4 regions of the Streptomyces sp. NPDC026246 genome follow, and region 1 is predicted to be linked to each of the others. Evidence: riboswitches for the same ligand, from Rfam matches in the RefSeq annotation. Region 1 holds a riboswitch; each other region holds the start of a gene.
What was found. A riboswitch is a leader RNA that binds a small molecule or an ion and turns the genes downstream of it on or off. The one in region 1 is predicted to bind cobalamin.
Positions count from the first base shown of each region.

Region 2: it holds a riboswitch for cobalamin, as region 1 does, so the genes downstream of both, ACZ4M5_RS32900 (cobalamin biosynthesis protein) here and ACZ4M5_RS03625 (energy-coupling factor ABC transporter permease) in region 1, are expected to answer to the same signal.
Region 3: it holds a riboswitch for cobalamin, as region 1 does, so the genes downstream of both, ACZ4M5_RS11000 (ribonucleoside-diphosphate reductase subunit alpha) here and ACZ4M5_RS03625 (energy-coupling factor ABC transporter permease) in region 1, are expected to answer to the same signal.
Region 4: it holds a riboswitch for cobalamin, as region 1 does, so the genes downstream of both, ACZ4M5_RS04800 (prenyltransferase/squalene oxidase repeat-containing protein) here and ACZ4M5_RS03625 (energy-coupling factor ABC transporter permease) in region 1, are expected to answer to the same signal.

Region 1 is NZ_JBVHPJ010000001.1:836,051-840,715, forward strand. Features, by position in the region: gene ACZ4M5_RS03610 (energy-coupling factor ABC transporter ATP-binding protein) at 1-585, opposite strand, end outside; gene cbiQ (cobalt ECF transporter T component CbiQ) at 582-1,331, opposite strand; gene ACZ4M5_RS03620 (energy-coupling factor ABC transporter substrate-binding protein) at 1,338-1,703, opposite strand; gene ACZ4M5_RS03625 (energy-coupling factor ABC transporter permease) at 1,700-2,401, opposite strand; cobalamin riboswitch at 2,432-2,616, opposite strand; gene ACZ4M5_RS03630 (serine/threonine-protein kinase) at 2,721-4,169, opposite strand; gene ACZ4M5_RS03635 (VOC family protein) at 4,553-4,665, opposite strand, start outside.
Region 2 is NZ_JBVHPJ010000020.1:39,391-44,055, forward strand. Features, by position in the region: gene ACZ4M5_RS32890 (putative cobaltochelatase) at 1-191, opposite strand, end outside; gene ACZ4M5_RS32895 (cobyric acid synthase) at 259-1,767, opposite strand; gene ACZ4M5_RS32900 (cobalamin biosynthesis protein) at 1,770-2,723, opposite strand; cobalamin riboswitch at 2,825-2,962, opposite strand; gene ACZ4M5_RS32905 (hypothetical protein) at 3,094-3,315, opposite strand; gene ACZ4M5_RS32910 (inorganic phosphate transporter) at 3,349-4,596, opposite strand.
Region 3 is NZ_JBVHPJ010000003.1:615,698-620,362, forward strand. Features, by position in the region: gene ACZ4M5_RS11000 (ribonucleoside-diphosphate reductase subunit alpha) at 1-1,577, opposite strand, end outside; cobalamin riboswitch at 1,700-1,827, opposite strand; gene mctP (monocarboxylate uptake permease MctP) at 1,972-3,600, opposite strand; gene ACZ4M5_RS11010 (DUF3311 domain-containing protein) at 3,597-3,863, opposite strand; gene ACZ4M5_RS11015 (GntR family transcriptional regulator) at 3,995-4,665, opposite strand, start outside.
Region 4 is NZ_JBVHPJ010000002.1:151,239-155,903, forward strand. Features, by position in the region: gene ACZ4M5_RS04790 (glycosyltransferase family 4 protein) at 1-1,089, opposite strand, end outside; gene ACZ4M5_RS04795 (TetR family transcriptional regulator) at 1,301-1,966, shown strand; adenosylcobalamin-variant (AdoCbl-variant) riboswitch at 2,038-2,125, shown strand; gene ACZ4M5_RS04800 (prenyltransferase/squalene oxidase repeat-containing protein) at 2,247-3,476, shown strand; gene ACZ4M5_RS04805 (SCO2322 family protein) at 3,473-4,126, shown strand; gene ACZ4M5_RS04810 (CbiQ family ECF transporter T component) at 4,119-4,665, shown strand, end outside.

The DNA.
Region 1 (4,665 bases):
CACGGTGGTGCCGTTCGCGCGGAGTCCGTCCAGGGTGGTGAGCAGCCGTTCCTGGCCCTCCGGGTCGAGTCCGGCCGTCGGCTCGTCCAGGATCAGCACACGCGGGCGCATGGCGACGGCGCCCGCGATGGCGGTCCGTTTGCGCTGGCCGTAGGACAGCAGGTGCGTGGGCCGGTCGGCCAGGGCGGTGATGTCCAGGGCCGCCAGCGCCTCCGCCACCCGCTCGCGCACCTGCCCGTCCGGCAGACCGAGGTTCAGCGGCCCGAACGACACGTCCTGCTCCACGGAGGCCGCGAACAGCTGGTCGTCCGGGTCCTGCACCACGAGCTGCACCGTCGTCCGCAACCGGGTCAGCCCCTTGCGGTCGTACGTCACCACCCGCCCGTCGAGCGACAACGCGCCCTGACGCGGGCGCAGTCCCCCGCTCAGCAGCCGCATCAACGTCGTCTTGCCGCTGCCGTTGCGGCCGAGCAGGGCGAGTGCACGGCCCTCCGTGATGGTGAAGTCCAGACCGCTGAGCACGGCCGGGCCGTCCTCGTAGGCGAAGGACGCGCCCCGCAGGGCGACGAGGGCGGGCTCGCTCACAGCGGCGGCCTTTCCAGGAGGAAGGTGGCGGCGGCCAGCGCCGCGAGCAGCAGGCAACTGACGGCCGTGAAACGGAGGGAGACGCGCGCTTCGGGGACCAGGACGCGCAGCGTGCCGTCGTAGCCCCGCCCGGCCAGGCCGGCCTGGAGGCGGGAGGCCCGGTCGAAGGCCCGCACGAACGCCGTGGCACCGAGACCGGCCAGGGACCGCCACTCGGCGCGGCGGCCGGTGTGACCGAGCCTGGCCGCCTGCGCCTGCCGGATGCGGCGCACGGAGTCCAGCAGCAGGAAGCTCATCCGGTACGTCACCAGCGCCACGTCCACCACGGGAGCCGGGACCCCCGCGCGCACCAGGCGCGGCAGCAGGTCGGACAGGGGCGTGGTGAAGGCGAACAGCAGTACGCCGAGCGAGGCCGCGGAGGTGCGCAGCATCAACTCCCCGGCCCGCGCCGGACCGTCGGCGGCGAGGGAGACGAACCCGCCCGGCCCGCCGACCTGCACCAGCAGGGTCAGCGCGCCGGTCGCGCAGAAGCCCAGCGGCACCCGGTAGGCCCGCCACAGGCGCCGCCCGGGCACACCGGCCGGACCGAGCAGGACCACGACCGCGGTGACGAGCACCAGGGCCGCGCCCGGCCAGGGCGGCAGGCAGACGGCCAGCACGGTCAGACCCAGCCCGAGCACGGCCTTGTCCACGGGGTGACGGTGGCGCCAGCGGCTGCTGTGCGCCGCCGCGTCGATCGGCAGCACCCGGACTCAGTCCTTCGCGGTGACGGACTCTCCGGCGGCCGGGGGAGCGGCCGCCGCCTCCCGCTCCAGCGCCCGCTGCTCGCCCTGCCGGCGTCCGCGGCGCAGACCGAAGTAGTAGGCCAGGACACCGGCGCCGAGCGCGGCCTGCAGGGAGAACAGGGCCGACTCGATCTCCCCGGACGGCGGTTCGTACAGCGGGGAGAACCACGGCTCGTAGTCGGGCTCGATCTCGGTGATCGCCGTCTCGGCCTCACCGTCGGCGCCCGCGAAGGGCTCCTCCTTGTGGTCGCCGAGGCCGAGCACGAGCGGCAGCACGGCGAGCGCCGCCACGACGAACAGCAGCAGCAGATTGATCTTCGTATTCCGGCTCATCGGGCCACCGCCTCGGTCTCGTCACGCGTCTGCCGGGCGGTGAGCAGCACGCCGAGCCGGGTCAGCTCGCCCTTGCTGGACTGCACCAGCAGCCGCATCACGAGGACCGTCAGCAGTCCCTCGCTCACCGCGAGCGGGATCTGGGTGACCGCGAAGATGGAGCCGAACTTGCCGAGCGCGCCCAGGAAACCGCTGCCCGGGTCGGGGAAGGCGAGCGCCAGCTGCACGCTGGTGACGCAGTAGGTGGACAGGTCGGCGACGAACGCGCCGCAGAACACCGTCACCATCAGCGGCACGTCCAACCGCCGCAGCAGCTTGTACACGGCGTACCCGGCCCAGGGCCCGACGATCGCCATGGAGAAGACGTTGGCGCCCAGCGTGGTCAGACCGCCGTGGGCGAGCAGCAGCGCCTGGAACAGCAGGGTGATGGTGCCGAGCACGGCCATGACGGGCGGCCGGAACAGGATGGCCCCCAGGCCCGTGCCGGTCGGGTGGGAGCAACTGCCCGTGACGGACGGCAGTTTCAGCGCGGACAGGACGAACGTGAAGGCGCCGGAGGCGCCGAGGAGCAGCGTGCTCTCCGGGTGCTCGCGCACCTCACGGGTGAGTGACCGGACCCCGTGGACGACGAACGGCGCCGACGCGACGCCCCAGGCGACCGCGTGCGCCGGAGGAAGGAAACCCTCGGCTATGTGCATGGCTCAGCAGACCCTCTCCAGCACCTCGTGGATGGTTGACGCGCCTTGGCCGGTCTCCTGGCTGACGGGTACCACCGCCCGGACTCCGCCTTCCCGGGTCACAAGGACCCAGTGGCTGCCCGCGAGGGCCGGAGCCGGACTTCCCGATTCACAGTGGCGAGGGCCGCACCGGCATCACACCGGATTTCCCGTTCACCAAGGCCAGGTGACAATAAGGCCCGGATCAGGACGAGCACAACCCGCACCCGGGGGGCGCGCGAGGGGCGCCCCCTCGCACACCGGCGCACCTGGGGCTCCGCCGAGGGAACGCCTGGAGGGTTCAGTCGTCGCCCTCGTCCCCGCCGTCCTCGCCCTCACCGTCCCCTTGCGGCCCGGGCAGTTGCTCCTGCTCCGGCTGCTCCGCCTCCGCCGGTGGCTCGGCGCCCGCGTCCGGTGGGGCTGCGGTGCCCGCGGCAGTCGGAGAGGCGGGAACCTGCTCGGCCGGCGCCGTGCCGGGCGGGGTGACATCGGCCACCGTCCCGGTGGCCGGCGTGGCGGCGGCCGGGCCGGAGTCCGGCCGCGATCCGGACGCCGAGCCGGAACCCGTCCCGGCGGCGGGGGTGCTCGCGGTGGGCGAGGGGCCCGGGTCGGTGCCCTCCGTGGCGGTGTCGTCCGGCGAGAACCACTGCATGCCGATGAGCATCGCGGCGACGAACAGCGCCGCGGCCGCGACCGCGGCGACGGCCTTGGAACGGTTTCCGCTCCCGCCGCCGCGCCGCCCGCCGCGCCCGGGACGCCCCGCCTGCGCCGCGCGGGCCGCGCTGCGGGACCCGGGTGCCGCGGGCAGCGCGTACGTGGTCGGGCTGCTCGTCTCCGCGCCCTGATAGGTGCCGTGAGCGGCCGGCGCGGGCCGGGGCCGGGGCCGTACGGGCGATGACATCTCCGGCAGCGGCTCGGGCAGCCCCCGCCAGGCGCCGCCCGCGAACCACTCGGCCGCCTGCTGCGCGGTGGGCCGGTCCTCGGGCTGCTTGGCCAGCAGGCCCAGCAGGTAGTTCTCGAACGCCGGCGGCAGACCGGAGACGCCCAGCTCGCGGGGCGGCACCGGAACGGCGTCGAGGTGCTGGTGGAGCAGGGCGACGGCGCTGTCCGCCTCGAACGGGGGGCGGCCGCTGAGGAGCTGGTAGAGCACGCAGCCCAGCGAGTACATGTCCGAGGCGGGGCCGGCGGGTTTGCCCAGGGCGCGCTCGGGGGCGAGGTACATCCCCGTACCGACGATCTGGCCGGTGGCGGTGAGCGCGGCGCCGGGGTCGTCGAGGAAGCGCGCGATGCCGAAGTCGCCGATCTTCAGGGTGCCGCGGGCGTCGAGCAGCAGGTTGGCGGGCTTCACGTCCCGGTGCACGATGCCCTGGGCGTGCGCGGCGGCGAGGCCGGCGGAGGCCTGTGCCGCCAGGACGGCCACGCGCTCGGCGGGCAGCGCGCCCGACGTGGCGAGCACCTGGGAGAGACTGTCGCCGTCGACCAGCTCCATCACCAGGTAGAGCCGGTTGTCGAACTCGCCGAAGTCCAGCACGCCGACCACGTGGGGGTGGTTCAGGCGCCCGGCGGTCTGGGCCTCCAGCCGGAACCGCGAGGTCGCCGTGGCGTCGGTGTCCTGGGGCAGCAGCAGCTTGACGGCCACCGCTCTGGCGAGCGTCTCGTCGTACGCGCGCCAGACCTCTCCCATTCCACCGCGCCCGATCTCCACATCCAGCCGGTAGCGGCCCGCTAGCAGCACTCGTCCTCGTCTCACGCTCAGGGGAAGGTCCGTCGCCGCAGGCCGAACTCCCCGCGCATGCGCGGGGATTGCTGAGGGCTGCCGCAGCCGCCCCAGGATACTGGCGCCGCGCGCCCCCGCGGTCCCCCGGCGGCGGGCCCCCTCCACGACGGGGCGGACGGCCCGCCCCGCGCGACCCGCAGAGCCCTGCAGGGCGGGCCGGGCCGGTCCGCCCCACGGCCCGGGCCGCGGCGCCGCGGCGGAAGCCCGCCGCGATCGGCGGCAGCCCGGCGGCCGGAGACCGGCGCAGGCCGAACCGGTCGCCCGGCCCACGGGTCACCGGGGGGGGGGGGCGGGTGCGCGAAGTGTGGTGGCCCCGTCCCGACGGCCCCGGACAGGGAGCAGGCCGCGTGGCCCGTTCAGTCCTCCGACGGTGCGAGCAGTACGAACTCCGCCCCGGCAGGGTCCAGGCAGACGGCCAGCCTGCCGACGCCCTCCATGTTCTGCGGTCCCATCTGCACCTCGCCGCCCT
Region 2 (4,665 bases), on a different contig from region 1:
AAGCGGCAGCCGGGGACGACGTCGACCTGCGGCATGAGCGCCGACAACGCCCGCACGGCCGTCGACTTGGCGGTGCCCTTCTCGCCGCGCACCAGCACGCCGCCGACCGCCGGTGACACGGCGTTCAGCAGCAGCGCGAGCCGCAGATCGTCCTGGCCGACCACGGCGGTGAACGGAAACGGGGTGGTCACTGGTCGTCGCCCTCCAAGGTGCCTGTGCGTTCGGGGTGTTGGGCCCGCGGGGCCCGGGGCGCGCCGCTCACGCGGGAGCCCCCGGCGGCACGAAGGGCAGGCCCTTCGGCGGGCCGGACTCGATGAGCCGCCACAACGCGTCGGTGTCCGCGTGCTGTTCGATCAGGTCGCCGAGCCGGTCGAGCTGCTCCTCGCGCAGCGCGGCGAACGAGGTGTCCGGGGCCGGCACGAAACGCCGGCCCGCGGCGGCGGCGACCTCGCGCAGGAACGCCCGGCGGAAACCGTCCGACTCCAGCGAGCCGTGCCAGTGCGTGCCCCAGGTCTGGCCGACCCGGCAGCCGTCCAGGAACGGCGTGCCGCCCTGGACGTCGGCGACCCCGTGGTGGATCTCGTAGCCCTCGACGTGCTCCCCGAGGGCCTCGCCGGCCGGCCGGGTGAGGGTCTTCTCGCGCGCGAACCGCACCCGCACGGGCAGCAGTCCGAGCCCGTCGACCTTCCCGCGCCGGCTCTCGACGTCGTCCTCGATGTGCTCGCCGAGGATCTGGAAGCCGCCGCAGACGCCGAGGACGGGCCGCTGCTCGGCGGCCCGGCGGGCCAGCGCCTCGGCCAGTCCCCGCTCGCGCAGCCACTCCAGCGCGCGGACGGTCCCGCGGGTGCCGGGCACGACGACCAGGTCGGCGTCGGCCAGCTCCTCCGGCCGGTCCACGAACCGCACCACGACGCCCGGTTCGGCGGCCAGCGCGTCGACGTCGGTGAAGTTGGACATCAGCGGCACGGCGCACACCGCGACGCGCAGCACGTCCTCGCCGACGGGCGGCGCGACGGCCGACTCGCGCACGGTCCCGCGCAGCGAGACCCGCAGCCCGTCCTCCTCGTCGATGCCCAGCCCGTGCCGGAACGGCAGCACACCGTACGTCCGCCGCCCGGTGAGGCCCTCCAGCATCTCCAGCCCGGGTTCCAGCAGGGAGAGGTCCCCGCGGAACTTGTTGACGAGGTACCCGGCGACGCACTCCTGGTCCTGGGGGGACAGCAGCGCCACCGTCCCGAAGAACGAGGCGAAGACACCGCCCCGGTCGATGTCGCCGACGACGAGCACGGGCAGCCCGGCGTTCCGCGCGATGCCCATGTTGACGATGTCGGTCCGCCGCAGGTTGATCTCGGCGGGCGACCCGGCCCCCTCGCAGATCACCGCGTCATACGTGCCCCGCAACTGCTCCAGGCAGTCCAGCACCGTCCCGAGCAGCCGCTGTTGCCGCCCGCCGTGGTAGCCGCGCGCGCTCATCTCCCCGACCGGCTTGCCCAGCAGCACGACCTGGCTGCTCTGCTCACCCCCGGGCTTGAGCAGCACCGGGTTCATCAGCGCGGCCGGCTCGACCCGGCAGGCCTGCGCCTGCATGGCCTGGGCCCGGCCGATCTCCGCGCCCTCCCTCGTCACGAAGGAGTTGAGCGACATGTTCTGCGCCTTGAAGGGCGCGACCTTCACGCCCTGGCGCACCAGCCACCGGCAGATGCCCGCCGTCACGACGCTCTTGCCCGCGTCGGAGGTGGTGCCGGCCACGAGAAGCCCACCGCGCATGCTCATCTCCCCTTGTTCTTCCGTCGCGCACCGGTCAGCAGCCGGGCACCGGCGCACACCCCGAGCGCCAGCCAGCTCACCCGCCGCGACAGCCGCACGGCCCGTTCCACGTCGTCCGTGACGACGGCACGCCCCCCGGAGTTCAGCACGGGCCGGTGCTCCACCCGCCCGCCGTACGACAGCGTCCCGCCGAGCCGCACGCCGAGCGCCCCGGCGAACGAGGCCTCCACCGGACCGGCGTTGGGGCTCGGATGCAGCCCGGCGTCCGCCCGCCAGGCCCGTACGGCCCCGCGCGGATCCGGGCCGGCCAGGGCCGCGAGCGCGGCGGTCAGGCGGGCGCCCGGCCACCCCGCGACGTCGTCCAGCCGGGCCGAGGCCCAGCCGTAGCGCCGGTGGCGGGCCGACTTGTGCCCGACCATGGCGTCCAGGGTGTTCACGGCCCGGAACCCGAGCAGCCCCGGAACTCCGCCGGCGGCTCCCCAGACCAGGGCCCCCACCACCGCGTCGGAGGTGTTCTCGGCGACGGACTCGACCACGGCCCGGGCGATGCCGTCGGCGTCGAGGGCCTGCGGATCCCGTCCGCACAGGTGCGGCAACCGGGCCCGGGCGGCCTCCACGTCCCCGGCCTCCAGGGCCCGGCCGATCGCCGAGGCCTCCCGCGCCAGCGACGTCCCCCCGACCACGGCCCAGGTGGCGGCGCCGGTCAGGGCGACGGAGGCGACGGCGGAGCCCCGCACGGCGCGTGCGGCGGCGCATCCGAGAGCGACGGCTCCTCCGGCGCACACGGCGGTGTGCAGCGCGCCCCACCCGCGGTGGTCCCGCCACAGCACCCGTTCCACGGCGCCCGCGGCCCGCCCGAACGCGGCGACCGGATGCCCCCGGCGGGGATCGCCGAGCAGCAGGTCACCGATCAGGCCGGCGGCGGCGCCGTACGCGAAGACGCGACCGGCACCCATCGGCTCAGCCGGCCGTGGGGGAGGTCGCAGGCGGGGTGTGGGGCCTCGGTCGGCAGCCGCGCATGGCGATGTGTCCTCACTCAGGGTGTCCACGCCCTGGTTCGAAGAGACCGGCGGTGAGAGTTCCTGGCTCCCGGGGCGTGCGCCCCGGTGACAGTGGCGGGACCGCGCCGGACTCGCACCGGCTTCCTCTCCTGCCGCCGTATTGGCCCCGGCAGTCCACCACGGCCGCGAACAACCGTCAACTTGCCGTTGACCTGCGCGGGGAGAGTGTGCAGAAGCCCACATCCCCCCGGTCACACACGTGCCGGGCGGCACGGGACCCGAGGTCCCGTGCCGCCCGGCTGGACGCGCTCGTGATGTGCGGCCGTCAGGCCATGATCAGGTAGATGCCGTAGCCCACGGCCGCCGCGCACGCGGCGAAGCAGGCGTAGGCGCCGGTGACGGCGAGGCCCGCGGAGCCGCCCTCGGCGGCCGCCCGCTCGCGGCGGGACAGGCCGGTGATGCCGAGGGTGAACAGGCCCACCAGGGCCACGGTGACCACGAGGCTGACGCCGAAGACGGAACCGAGGGCCGCCCAGTCGATCTTCATCTCAGTGACTCTTCCTTGTTACCGGTGGCAGGATCAGACCGGGGTGGTCGTGGAGGGGGCCCGCTCGGAGGTGGCCTGCGCCGGGAACGCCGGGACCGGCTCCTCGGCGACGTGGCCGACGGGCGGCGGCGTCACCGCGGCCATCGCCGTGGTCACCACGCCGGCCGGCTCCGCCTCCGCGGTGTCGTTGACGTTGGTGTGGTCGACGACCTCGCGCCGCGAGATCTTCCAGATGACCGCGCTGGAGGCGACCAGGAAGACGGCCACCACGGCGGTGCCCCAGTCACCGAGGCCCGTGACGTACTCGGCGAGCGCGCCCACCAGGGCGGCGGCCGGCAGCGTCAGGCCCCAGGCGACGAACATCCGCGTCGCCGTCGACCAGCGGACCACGCCGCCCTTGCGGCCGAGGCCCGCGCCCATCACGGCGCCGGAGACGGAGTGCGTGGTGGACAGGGAGAAGCCGAGGTGCGAGGAGGCCAGGATGACCGTGGCCGCGCTGGTCTGGGCGGCGAAGCCCTGCTGCGGCTGGAGGTCGGTCAGGCCCTTGCCCATGGTGCGGATGATGCGCCAGCCGCCCAGGTAGGTGCCGAGCGCGATCGCGACGCCCGCGGAGAGGATGACCCAGGTGGGCGGGTCGGAGTCCGGGGCGAGGGTGCCGCCGGCGACCAGGGCGAGGGTGATGATGCCCATCGTCTTCTGCGCGTCGTTGGTGCCGTGCGCCAGGGAGACCAGTCCCGCCGAGGCGATCTGGCCGGCCCGGTAGCCCTTCTTGGCGGACTCCGTGTCCTCGGCCCGCTTGCCCAGCCTGTAGGTCAGCCGCGCGCCGAGCATCGCCGCGATGCCCGCGACCAGCGGCGCGGCGATCGCCGGGAGCAGCACCTTGGTGACCAGCACGTCGCCGTGCACCGCGCCGGCGCCCGCCGAGGCGATCGTGGCGCCGATCAGGCCGCCCATCAGGGCGTGCGAGGAACTGGACGGCAGGCCGACCAGCCACGTGAGCAGGTTCCAGAGGATCGCGCCGACCAGGGCGGCGAAGATGACCTCGGGCCGGATGCCGGCCTCGTCGACGAGGCCTTTGGAGATCGTGTTGGCGACTTCCACGGAGAGGAAGGCGCCGACCAGGTTGAGGACGGCGGACATGGCGACCGCGACCTTGGGCTTCATGGCGCCCGTGGAAATGGTCGTGGCCATCGCGTTCGCGGTGTCGTGGAAACCGTTCGTGAAATCGAACGCGAGTGCGGTTACCACCACAATCGCGAGGATCAGCGAGAAGCTTTCCATTTACCCAGGCAATCGTTCGAGGTCGTTGGCTGGACGAACGTAGGTAACCCGAGTGAACGGAAGATGAAC
Region 3 (4,665 bases), on a different contig from region 1:
GGGGAGTCGAAGGGCAGGCGCAGCTGGAAGAAGACGTCCTGCAGGCCCATCGCGCCGAGGCCGACCGGGCGCCAGCGGGCGTTGGAGCGGCCCGCCTGCTCGGTCGGGTAGAAGTTGATGTCGACGACCCGGTCGAGGAAGGTGACCGCGGTGCGGACGGTCTCGTCCAGGCGCTCCCAGTCGATGTCCCCGCCGGTCACGAAGGCGCCGAGGTTCACCGAGCCGAGGTTGCAGACCGCCGTCTCCCCGTCGTCGGTGACCTCCAGGATCTCCGTGCAGAGGTTGGAGGAGTGCACGACGTGGCCGGGCTCGGCCGTCTGGTTGGCGGTGCGGTTGGCGGCGTCCTTGAAGGTCATCCAGCCGTTGCCGGTCTGCGCGAGGGTGCGCATCATGCGGCCGTACAGCTCACGGGCGGGCAGGGTCCTCCTGGCCAGTCCCGCGGCCTCCGCCCTGCGGTAGGCGGTGTCGAACTCCTCGCCCCACAGGTCGACCAGCTCGGGCACGTCCGAGGGGGAGAACAGCGACCACTGCGCGTCGGTGTTCACGCGGCGCATGAACTCGTCCGGGATCCAGTGCGCCAGGTTGAGGTTGTGGGTGCGCCGGGCGTCCTCGCCGGTGTTGTCCCGCAGCTCCAGGAACTCCTCGATGTCCGCGTGCCAGGTCTCCAGGTAGACCGCGGCGGCTCCCTTGCGGCGGCCGCCCTGGTTCACGGCGGCGACCGAGGCGTCGAGGGTCTTCAGGAACGGGACGATGCCGTTGGAGTGGCCGTTGGTGCCGCGGATCAGCGAACCCCGGGCGCGGATGCGGGAGTAGGCCAGGCCGATGCCGCCCGCGTGCTTCGACAGGCGTGCGACCTGGTGGTAGCGGTCGTAGATCGAGTCCAGCTCGTCCTGGGGGGAGTCGAGCAGGTAGCAGGACGACATCTGGGGGTGCCGGGTGCCGGAGTTGAACAGGGTGGGGGAGGAGGGCAGGTAGTCGAGGCGGCTCATGAGCCCGTAGAGCGCCGCGACCTCGTCCACCGCGCGGGCGGAGTCGTCCTCGGCGAGGCCGCTCGCCACGCGCAGCAGGAAGTACTGGGGCGTCTCGATCACCCTGCGGGTGATCGGGTGCCGCAGCAGGTAGCGGCTGTACAGCGTGCGCAGGCCGAAGTAGCCGAAGCGGTCGTCGGCGGCGCTGTCGACCAGCGCGTCGAGCCGGTCCGCGTGCAGCTCGGCGAACGCGGCGGTGCGGTCGGCGATGAGCCCCTCGCGGTGACCGACCGCGACGGACCCGGTGAAGGACGTGACCCCCTGCGAGGCGGCCTCCTCGCGGATGCCGATGGTCAGCAGGCGGGCGGCCAGCCGGGAGTAGGCCGGGTCCTCCGAGATGAGGCCCGCCGCCGACTCCGTCGCCAGGTCCCGCAGCTCCCGCTCGTCCGCCTGCGCGGACCGGCCGCGCAGCGCGGCGGCGGCGACCCGGCCGGGGTCGGCGTCGGGAAGGTCGGCGGTCAGTTCGGTCAGGGTCCGCAGCAGCGCGGCACCGGGAGCGTCCTGCTCCTGTTCGGCGGCTGCGACCGGACCCGCTGGCGCGATGGTCACGGGGGCTCTCCCTCGCTCGGCACGGAGCCTCGCCGAGGGCAGGGGGCAGCACACGGACGCAACGGCGTCACGCGTCCACCGGCCCATTCCACGAGGCCCGGACGTCAGGGCACACCGGCCGGCGGCCGGGTGCACTGTCGGCAGGTCCTCGGACTGACCACCATGCGCGCAGAGGGGCATGGGGTACACCGTTGCGGGACAGTTCCGGATTCGCACCGGATTCCCCTGCGGCGACAGCGAGCATGAGCATACATCTTGTGCCGGGCTCGGGTGGCACCCCCAGATGTAGTGTCGCGATGGGGTCAGAGCGTCGGCTTCACAGGACAGCGGGCCGCCGTGACGCCTGGTCACGACGGCCCGCTGCCGGTGGTCGCGGCGTGCCGCGCCCTTTTGCTCAGTGCGAGGAACCGGCGGTGGCCGGCGGAAGCTCCACCTGGACCCCCGGGTCGCCCGCGTCGGCCGTGTAGTCCTCCGGCCTGGTCTCGTCGACGCCGTCGGGGGCCTTCACCGCCCTCAGGACGAAGGTCAGGACGACCGTCACGACGACGTTCAGCACGAACGCCGTGAGGCCGATGTAGCCGATCTCGCCGATGCCGGGGATCTCCTTCGACGAGCCGCCGAAGTGCTTCTGCGTCGGGGAGGCCACGCCGTAGGCGGCGAGCGTGCCGTAGACCATGCCGACCGCCCAGCCCGCGAGCAGGGCCCAGCGGTGGAACCAGCGGGTGAACAGGCCGCCGACCAGGGCCGGGAAGGTCTGCAGGATCCAGATGCCGCCCAGCAGCTGGAAGTTGATGGCGACCGTCTTGTCCATGGTGAGGACGAAGACCAGCGCGCCCACCTTCACCAGCAGCGAGACCAGCTTGGAGACCTTGGTCTCCTGCGCGGGGGTGGCGTCCGGCTTGATGAAGTCCTTGTAGATGTTGCGGGTGAACAGGTTCGCGGCCGCGATGGACATGATGGCCGCGGGCACCAGCGCGCCGATGCCGATCGCCGCGAACGCCACACCGGCGAACCAGTCCGGGAACATCGTCTCGAACAGCTGCGGGATCGCCAGCTGCCCGTTCTGCACCTTGATGCCGGCCGCGATCGCCATGAAGCCGAGCAGCGCGAGCAGGCCCAGCATCAGCGAGTACAGCGGCAGGATCGTGGTGTTGCGGCGGATCACCTCACGGCTCTTCGAGGACAGCGTCGCCGTGATCGAGTGCGGGTACATGAACAGCGCCAGCGCGGAGCCCAGCGCCAGTGTGGCGTACGTCCACTGGCCCGCCTCCGGCGGCGTCAGCGCACCGCGCGGCGCGCCCGTGGCCGGGTTGGTCTGGCTGTACGCCTCGCCGGCCTTGGCGAAGATCTCGTCGAAGCCGCCCAGCTTGATCGGGATGTAGATGATCGCCACCGCGATGACGAGGTAGATCAGGGTGTCCTTCACGAACGCGATCAGCGCCGGCGCCCGCAGGCCCGAGGAGTACGTGTACGCCGCCAGCACGCCGAACGCGATCAGCAGCGGCAGGTCCTTGATGAACCAGTTGGTGTCCTCGCCTCCGCCGACGCCCATCACGTCCAGCACGGCCTGGATGCCGACCAGCTGGAGCGCGATGTACGGCATGGTCGCCAGGATGCCGGTCACGGCCACCGCGAGCGACAGGCCCTTCGAGCCGAACCGGCCGCGCACGAAGTCGGAGGTCGTGACGTACCCGTGCTTGTGGGAGACCGACCACAGGCGGGGCAGGAAGGTGAAGATCAGCGGGTACACCAGGATCGTGTACGGCACGGCGAAGAAGCCGGCCGCGCCGGCCGCGTAGATCGCCGCGGGTACCGCGACGAACGTGTAGGCCGTGTACAGGTCGCCGCCGAGCAGGAACCAGGTGACCCAGGTGCCGAACGAGCGGCCGCCCAGGCCCCACTCGTCCAGGCTGTGCTCGTTCTCGGCCTTGCGCCAGCGCGCGGCCAGGAAGCCCATGACCGTGACGAGCAGGAAGAAGAAGATGAAGACGGCGAGTGCGACGCCGTTCACGCCGTCCTTCACCGCGACGCACCGCCCTTCGCTGCCGAGCGGGAACGCTGGTCACGCTGCCACAGTCTGTAGGCGATCATCGTCAGCGCGGTGGAGATCAGCACCCACGCCATCTGGTACCAGTAGAAGAACGGGATCCCGATGAAGGCCGGGTCGGTCTTCGCGTACGAGCCGACCCACAGCATGGCCACGAAGGGTGCGACGAGGCAGAGGCCGATGACGACGCGCACGGGCGTCACCACCGGACCTCTACTGGATTCTGGGGCTTGCGACATCAGGCGGCTCCGTCCCCTCAGTGATCACCTGTGCAATTGCGCAGGCAATCTAGGTCAGGGTGCGGCGCAAGCGGAACCCCTCGTCCGCAATGCGGTACCCAAAAGAAACCGGGGATCCGGCAGCCGCCGCGTCAGTCCTGGGGCCGCTTGAGACGGGCCACGAACTTGTACCGGTCGCCGCGGTACACCGAGCGCACCCACTCCACCGGCTGGCCGTCCCGGTCCAGGGAGTGCCGGGACAGCATCAGCATGGGCAGGCCGACGTCCGTGCCGAGCAGTCCGGCCTCGCGCGGGGTCGCCAGCGACGTCTCGATGGTCTCCTCGGCCTCCGCGAGGTGGACGTCGTAGACCTCGGCGAGCGCGGTGTAGAGGGAGGTGTACTTGGCCAGCGACCGGCGCAGCGCGGGGAAGCGCTTGGCGCTCAGGTGGGTGGTCTCGATGGCCATCGGCTCACCGTTGGCCATGCGCAGCCGCTCGATGCGCAGCACCCGTCCGCCCGGGGTGATGTCGAGCAGACCGGCGAGCCGGTCGTCGGCGGTGATGTAGCCGATGTCCAGCAGCTGCGACGTGGGCTCCAGGCCCTGTGCGCGCATGTCCTCGGTGTACGAGGTGAGCTGCAGCGCCTGCGAGACCTTCGGCTTGGCGACGAACGTGCCCTTGCCCTGGATGCGTTCCAGCCGGCCCTCGACCACGAGTTCCTGCAGCGCCTGGCGCACGGTGGTGCGCGAGGTGTCGAACTCCGCCGCCAGGGTGCGCTCGGGCGGCACCGGGGTACCGGGCGCCTGGGTCTCGGTCATGTCGA
Region 4 (4,665 bases), on a different contig from region 1:
GGGGATGGCCCCGCCGGTGGTGGCGAGCAGCGGGGTGCCGGTCGCCATGGCCTCGGCGGCCGGGAGCGAGAAGCCCTCGTAGAGCGACGGGACGCACGCGACCTGCGCCGAGCGCACGAGGTCGACGAGTTCCGCGTCGGAGATGCCCTTGACGAACTCGACGGCGCCGTCGAGGCCGTAGCGCTCCATGGCCTGGGCGACGGGGCCCTCGGCGGGGCGCTTGCCGACGACGACGAGATGCGCCTGCGGGTGCTCGGTGCGCACCTTGGCCAGCGCCTCGACGAGGTGCACCAGGCCCTTCAGCGGCACGTCCGCGCTGGAGGTGGTCACGATCCGGCCCGGGACGACCGGCACGGACGGGTCGGGCGAGAACAGGTCGGTGTCGGCGCCGATGTGCACGACGTGGATCCGGTCCGGGCGGACGCCGAGGTGGTCGACGATCTCCTGGCGGGAGGTGCCGGAGACGGTCAGCACGGACGGCAGGCGCCGCGCCACGCGCTTCTGCATGCGCGTGAAGGCGTACCAGCGCCGCACCGACAGACGGCGCTTGAAGCCGTCGGCCGCGTCCAGCTCCAACTGCCGGTCGACGGTGATGGGGTGGTGGATGGTGGTCACCAGGGGTGCGCCGACGTCGCCCAGCAGGCCGTAGCCGAGCGTCTGGTTGTCGTGCACGACGTCGAACGCGCCGCGGCGGGCGCGCAGATGGCGGCGGGCGCGCAGCGAGAACGTCAGGGGCTCGGGGAAGCCGCCGGTCCACATGGTGCCGACCTCGAGGGCGTCGATCCAGTCGCGGTACTCGTCGCGGCCCGGGGTGCGGAAGGGGTCCGGCTGGCGGTACAGGTCGAGGCTGGGCAGCTCGGTGAGGCTCAGGCCGTCGTATCCCTCGTCCAGGACGGGGTAGGGCTGGGAGCCGATGACCTCGACGCGGTGGCCGAGGCGGGCCAGTTCCCGCGAGAGGTGGCGGACGTAGACGCCCTGGCCACCGCAGAACGGGTTTCCTTTGTAGGTGAGGAGCGCGATGCGGAGCGGTCGCAAGCCGTCGGCGGCCGGGTCCTGCGGGGCCCCGTCCTGACTGGCCTCAGCGGTCACCCTGGGCCCCCTTCTCCCTGCATTGTCCCGCGAGATTACGCCGGGACGCTAATCTAGAACAAGTTTCAGACTTGATCGTTCGGAGGCTCCGAATCTACCGGCAGGTAGGGGCGCTGTGAGCAGTGGATCAGGTGATTCACGCCACGGCCGGTGCCGTGCCATGCTGTGTGATCACCCGTCCTCACGGACGGTCACGGAACGGGATCGACGCATGCCCGCAGGAGCCGAGGTGAGCGCTCAGGTGAACAAGGTGGCCAAGGCGGAATCCGCGGCAGCAGCCGCGGCCCTCGCCTCCCCGCCCCTGACGGAGCGGCAGGAGGCCCGCCGCCGGCGCATCCTGCACGCGAGCGCCCAACTGGCCGTCCGGGGCGGCTTCGACGCCGTCCAGATGCGGGAGGTCGCGGAGTCCTCGCAGGTCGCGCTGGGCACGCTCTACCGGTACTTCCCCTCCAAGATCCATCTGCTGGTCGCCACGATGCAGGACCAGTTGGAGCACATGCACGGCACGCTGCGGAAGAGGCCGCCGCGGGGCGAGACGGCGGCCGAGCGGGTCGCCGAGACGCTGATGCGGGCCTTCCGCGCGCTCCAGCGCGAACCGCAGCTGGCCGACGCGATGGTGCGGGCCCTCACCTTCGCCGACCGCAGCGTGAGCCCCGAGGTCGACCAGGTGTCCCGGCAGACCACGGCGATCATCCTGGACGCGATGGGCCAGGAGGATCCGACGCCCGAGCAGCTCGGCGTGGTCCGCGTCATCGAGCACACCTGGCACTCGGCGCTGATCACCTGGCTGTCGGGCCGCGCGTCCATCGCCCAGGTCCGGGTCGACATCGAGACGGTCTGCCGCCTGATCGACCCGGCGCCTCCGGGCCGCTCCTGACGCGAGCCCCCACGTCCGTCGCCCCGCGGGGCGCTTTTGACGGGCGGGTACAGTAAGCGGGTCGTCATCACACCGTACGTGGGGAAGCCGGTGCAATTCCGGCGCTGACCCGCAACCGTGAGCCGCCCCGGGGCGGTGAGCCGGATCGCCGCGTACGGTTCGTGACCGGCTCGCGTGCCCGGCAGTCCGCCGGTGCACGGCACCGTCGAGGTATACGGAGCCGAGCCGCCGGGGTGTCCCGTGCCGCCCGGCTCCCCCAAGGGAGAGGCACCCGCCGATCATGAACGTCCGCCGCAGCGCCGCGGTCCTGGCCGCCGTCGCCGTGATCGGCGCCGCCACCCCGGCCGCCGCCGACCCGTCCCCCTCGCCGTCCCCGGCGCTCCCGTCCGCCCTCCACGGCGACAAGGACCCGAAGTACGACGGTGTCTGGCGCCAGTCGCTCGCGCTGCTCGCGCAGGACACCGTGGGGGTGAAGCCCGCGGCCGGCTCGGTGCGGTGGCTGGTGCGCCAGCAGTGCGCGGACGGCGCCTTCGCCGCCTACCGCGCCGACCCGGCCGCCGCGTGCGACGGCAGGACGATGGTCGACACCAACGCCACCTCCGCCGCCGTGCAGGCCCTGGCCGCGCTCGGCGGGCACGACGAGGTCACCCGCAAGGCCGTCGGCTGGCTGAAGTCCGTCCAGAACGAGGACGGCGGCTGGGGCTACGCGCCCGGCGGCGCCAGCGACACCAACTCGACGTCGGTCGTCATAGGCGCCCTGGCCGCCGCCGGCGAGCAGCCCGGCCGCGTCGAGAAGGGCGGGAAGTCGCCGTACGACGCGCTGCTGAAGCTCGCCCTGCCGTGCGGCGGGGACGAGGACGGGGCGTTCGCGTTCCAGCCGGACAAGAAGGGCAAGCTGTTCGCCAACGCCGACGCCACGGCCGCCGGGGTGCTCGGCGCGCTCGGCAAGGGCATGGCGGCGAAGGCCGGTGAGAAGAAGCCCGGCACGGACTGCGCGAAGCCGGGCACGCCCGGGCAGGCGGCGGCGAACGGGGCCGGCTACCTGACCGCCGCGCTGGCCGCGGACGGCGACCACCTGATGTCCGCCCTGCCCGGCGCCGAACCGCAGCCCGACTTCGGCAACACCGCCGACGCGGCCGTGGCGCTCGCCGCGCACGGCGACACCGGGCAGGCCGGGAAGTCCGTGCGGTGGCTGGAGAAGAACTCCGCCGCCTGGGCCCGGCAGAACGGCCCCGCCGCCTACGCCCAGCTGATCTTCGCCGCGCACGCGACGGGCACGGACCCGCGCGACTTCGGCGGCGCCGACCTGGTGAAGCAGCTGAACGCCACCGGCCCGGCCCCGCAGGCCGCCGCCGCGAAGGCGGACGGGCAGGGCGAGAACGAGGAGCAGGACTCGAAGGACTCGGACTCGGTGTTCGGCGTCTGGTGGTACGTCGGCGTCTGCCTGGTCGCGGGCATCGGCATCGGCTTCCTGTTCAGCAACGGCCGCCGGAAGAAGCAGCAGCCGTGATCCGCAGGGCCCTGCTGTTGCTTGTGGCCGCGCTCCTGCCGCTCGCGGGCGCCGGTCAGGCGCAGGCCGCCGGCTACCGCTACTGGTCGTTCTGGGAGCGCGACGGCGACCGCTGGGTGTACGCCACCCAGGGGCCGTCCACGGCCCGCCCCTCGGACGGCGACGTGCAGGGCTTCCGCTTCGCGGTGAGCGAGGACTCGGCGGACGCGGCCCGGCCGCGCGGCGCGGCCCGTTTCGACACGATCTGCGCGCGGACGCCCGCCGAGGAGGGCACCAAGCGCGTCGCCCTCGTCCTCGACTTCGGCACGGCCGCCGACGCCCCCGACGGCGAGCGTCCGCCGCCCGCGCGAACGGCCTGCGCCCGGATCTCCCCCGACGCGACCACCGCCGAGGCCCTGGCCGCGGTGGCCGGGCCGCTGCGCTACGGCAGCGACGCCCTGCTGTGCGCCATCGCCGGCTACCCGGAGAAGGGCTGCGGCGAGCAGGTCGCGCAGCGCCCGGAACCGTCGGCGAACGGGAACGAGTCGAAGGAGGACGGGGCGGAGGGCGGCACGTCCGGCGACGGCCCGGCCCTGGGGCTGGTCGCCGGCATCGCGGTGGTGGTGATCCTGGGGGGAGCAGCCGTCTGGCAGGTACGGCGGCGTGGCTAGCACGACCCCGCCGCAGGGGCGCCCGGCCACCCTGCACCCCGGTGCCTGGTGGCTGTGGGCCCTCGCCCTGGGCACCGCGGCCACCCGCACCACCAACCCCCTGCTGCTCGCCCTCCTCATCGCCGTCTCCGCCTACGTCGTGGCCGCCCGCCGGCCCGACACGCCCTGGTCCCGCTCCTACGGCGCCTTCGTCAAACTCGCCCTGCTCGTGCTGCTGGTCCGGCTGGTCTTCGCGACGGTCCTCGGCTCCCCGATCCCGGGCACGCACACCCTGTTCACGCTGCCCGAGGCCGGTCTGCCCGACTGGGCGCAGGGCATCCGCCTCGGCGGCAGGGTGACGGCGGAGGCCCTGGTCTTCGCGCTGTACGACGGTCTGCGGCTGGCCACCCTGCTGATCTGCGTCGGTGCCGCGAACGCCCTCGCGAACCCCGCCCGTCTCCTGAAGTCGGTGCCGGGCGCGCTGTACGAGATGGGCGTGGCGGTCGTCGTCGCGCTCACCTTCGCCCCGAACCTCATCGCGGACGTGCAGCGGCTGCGCG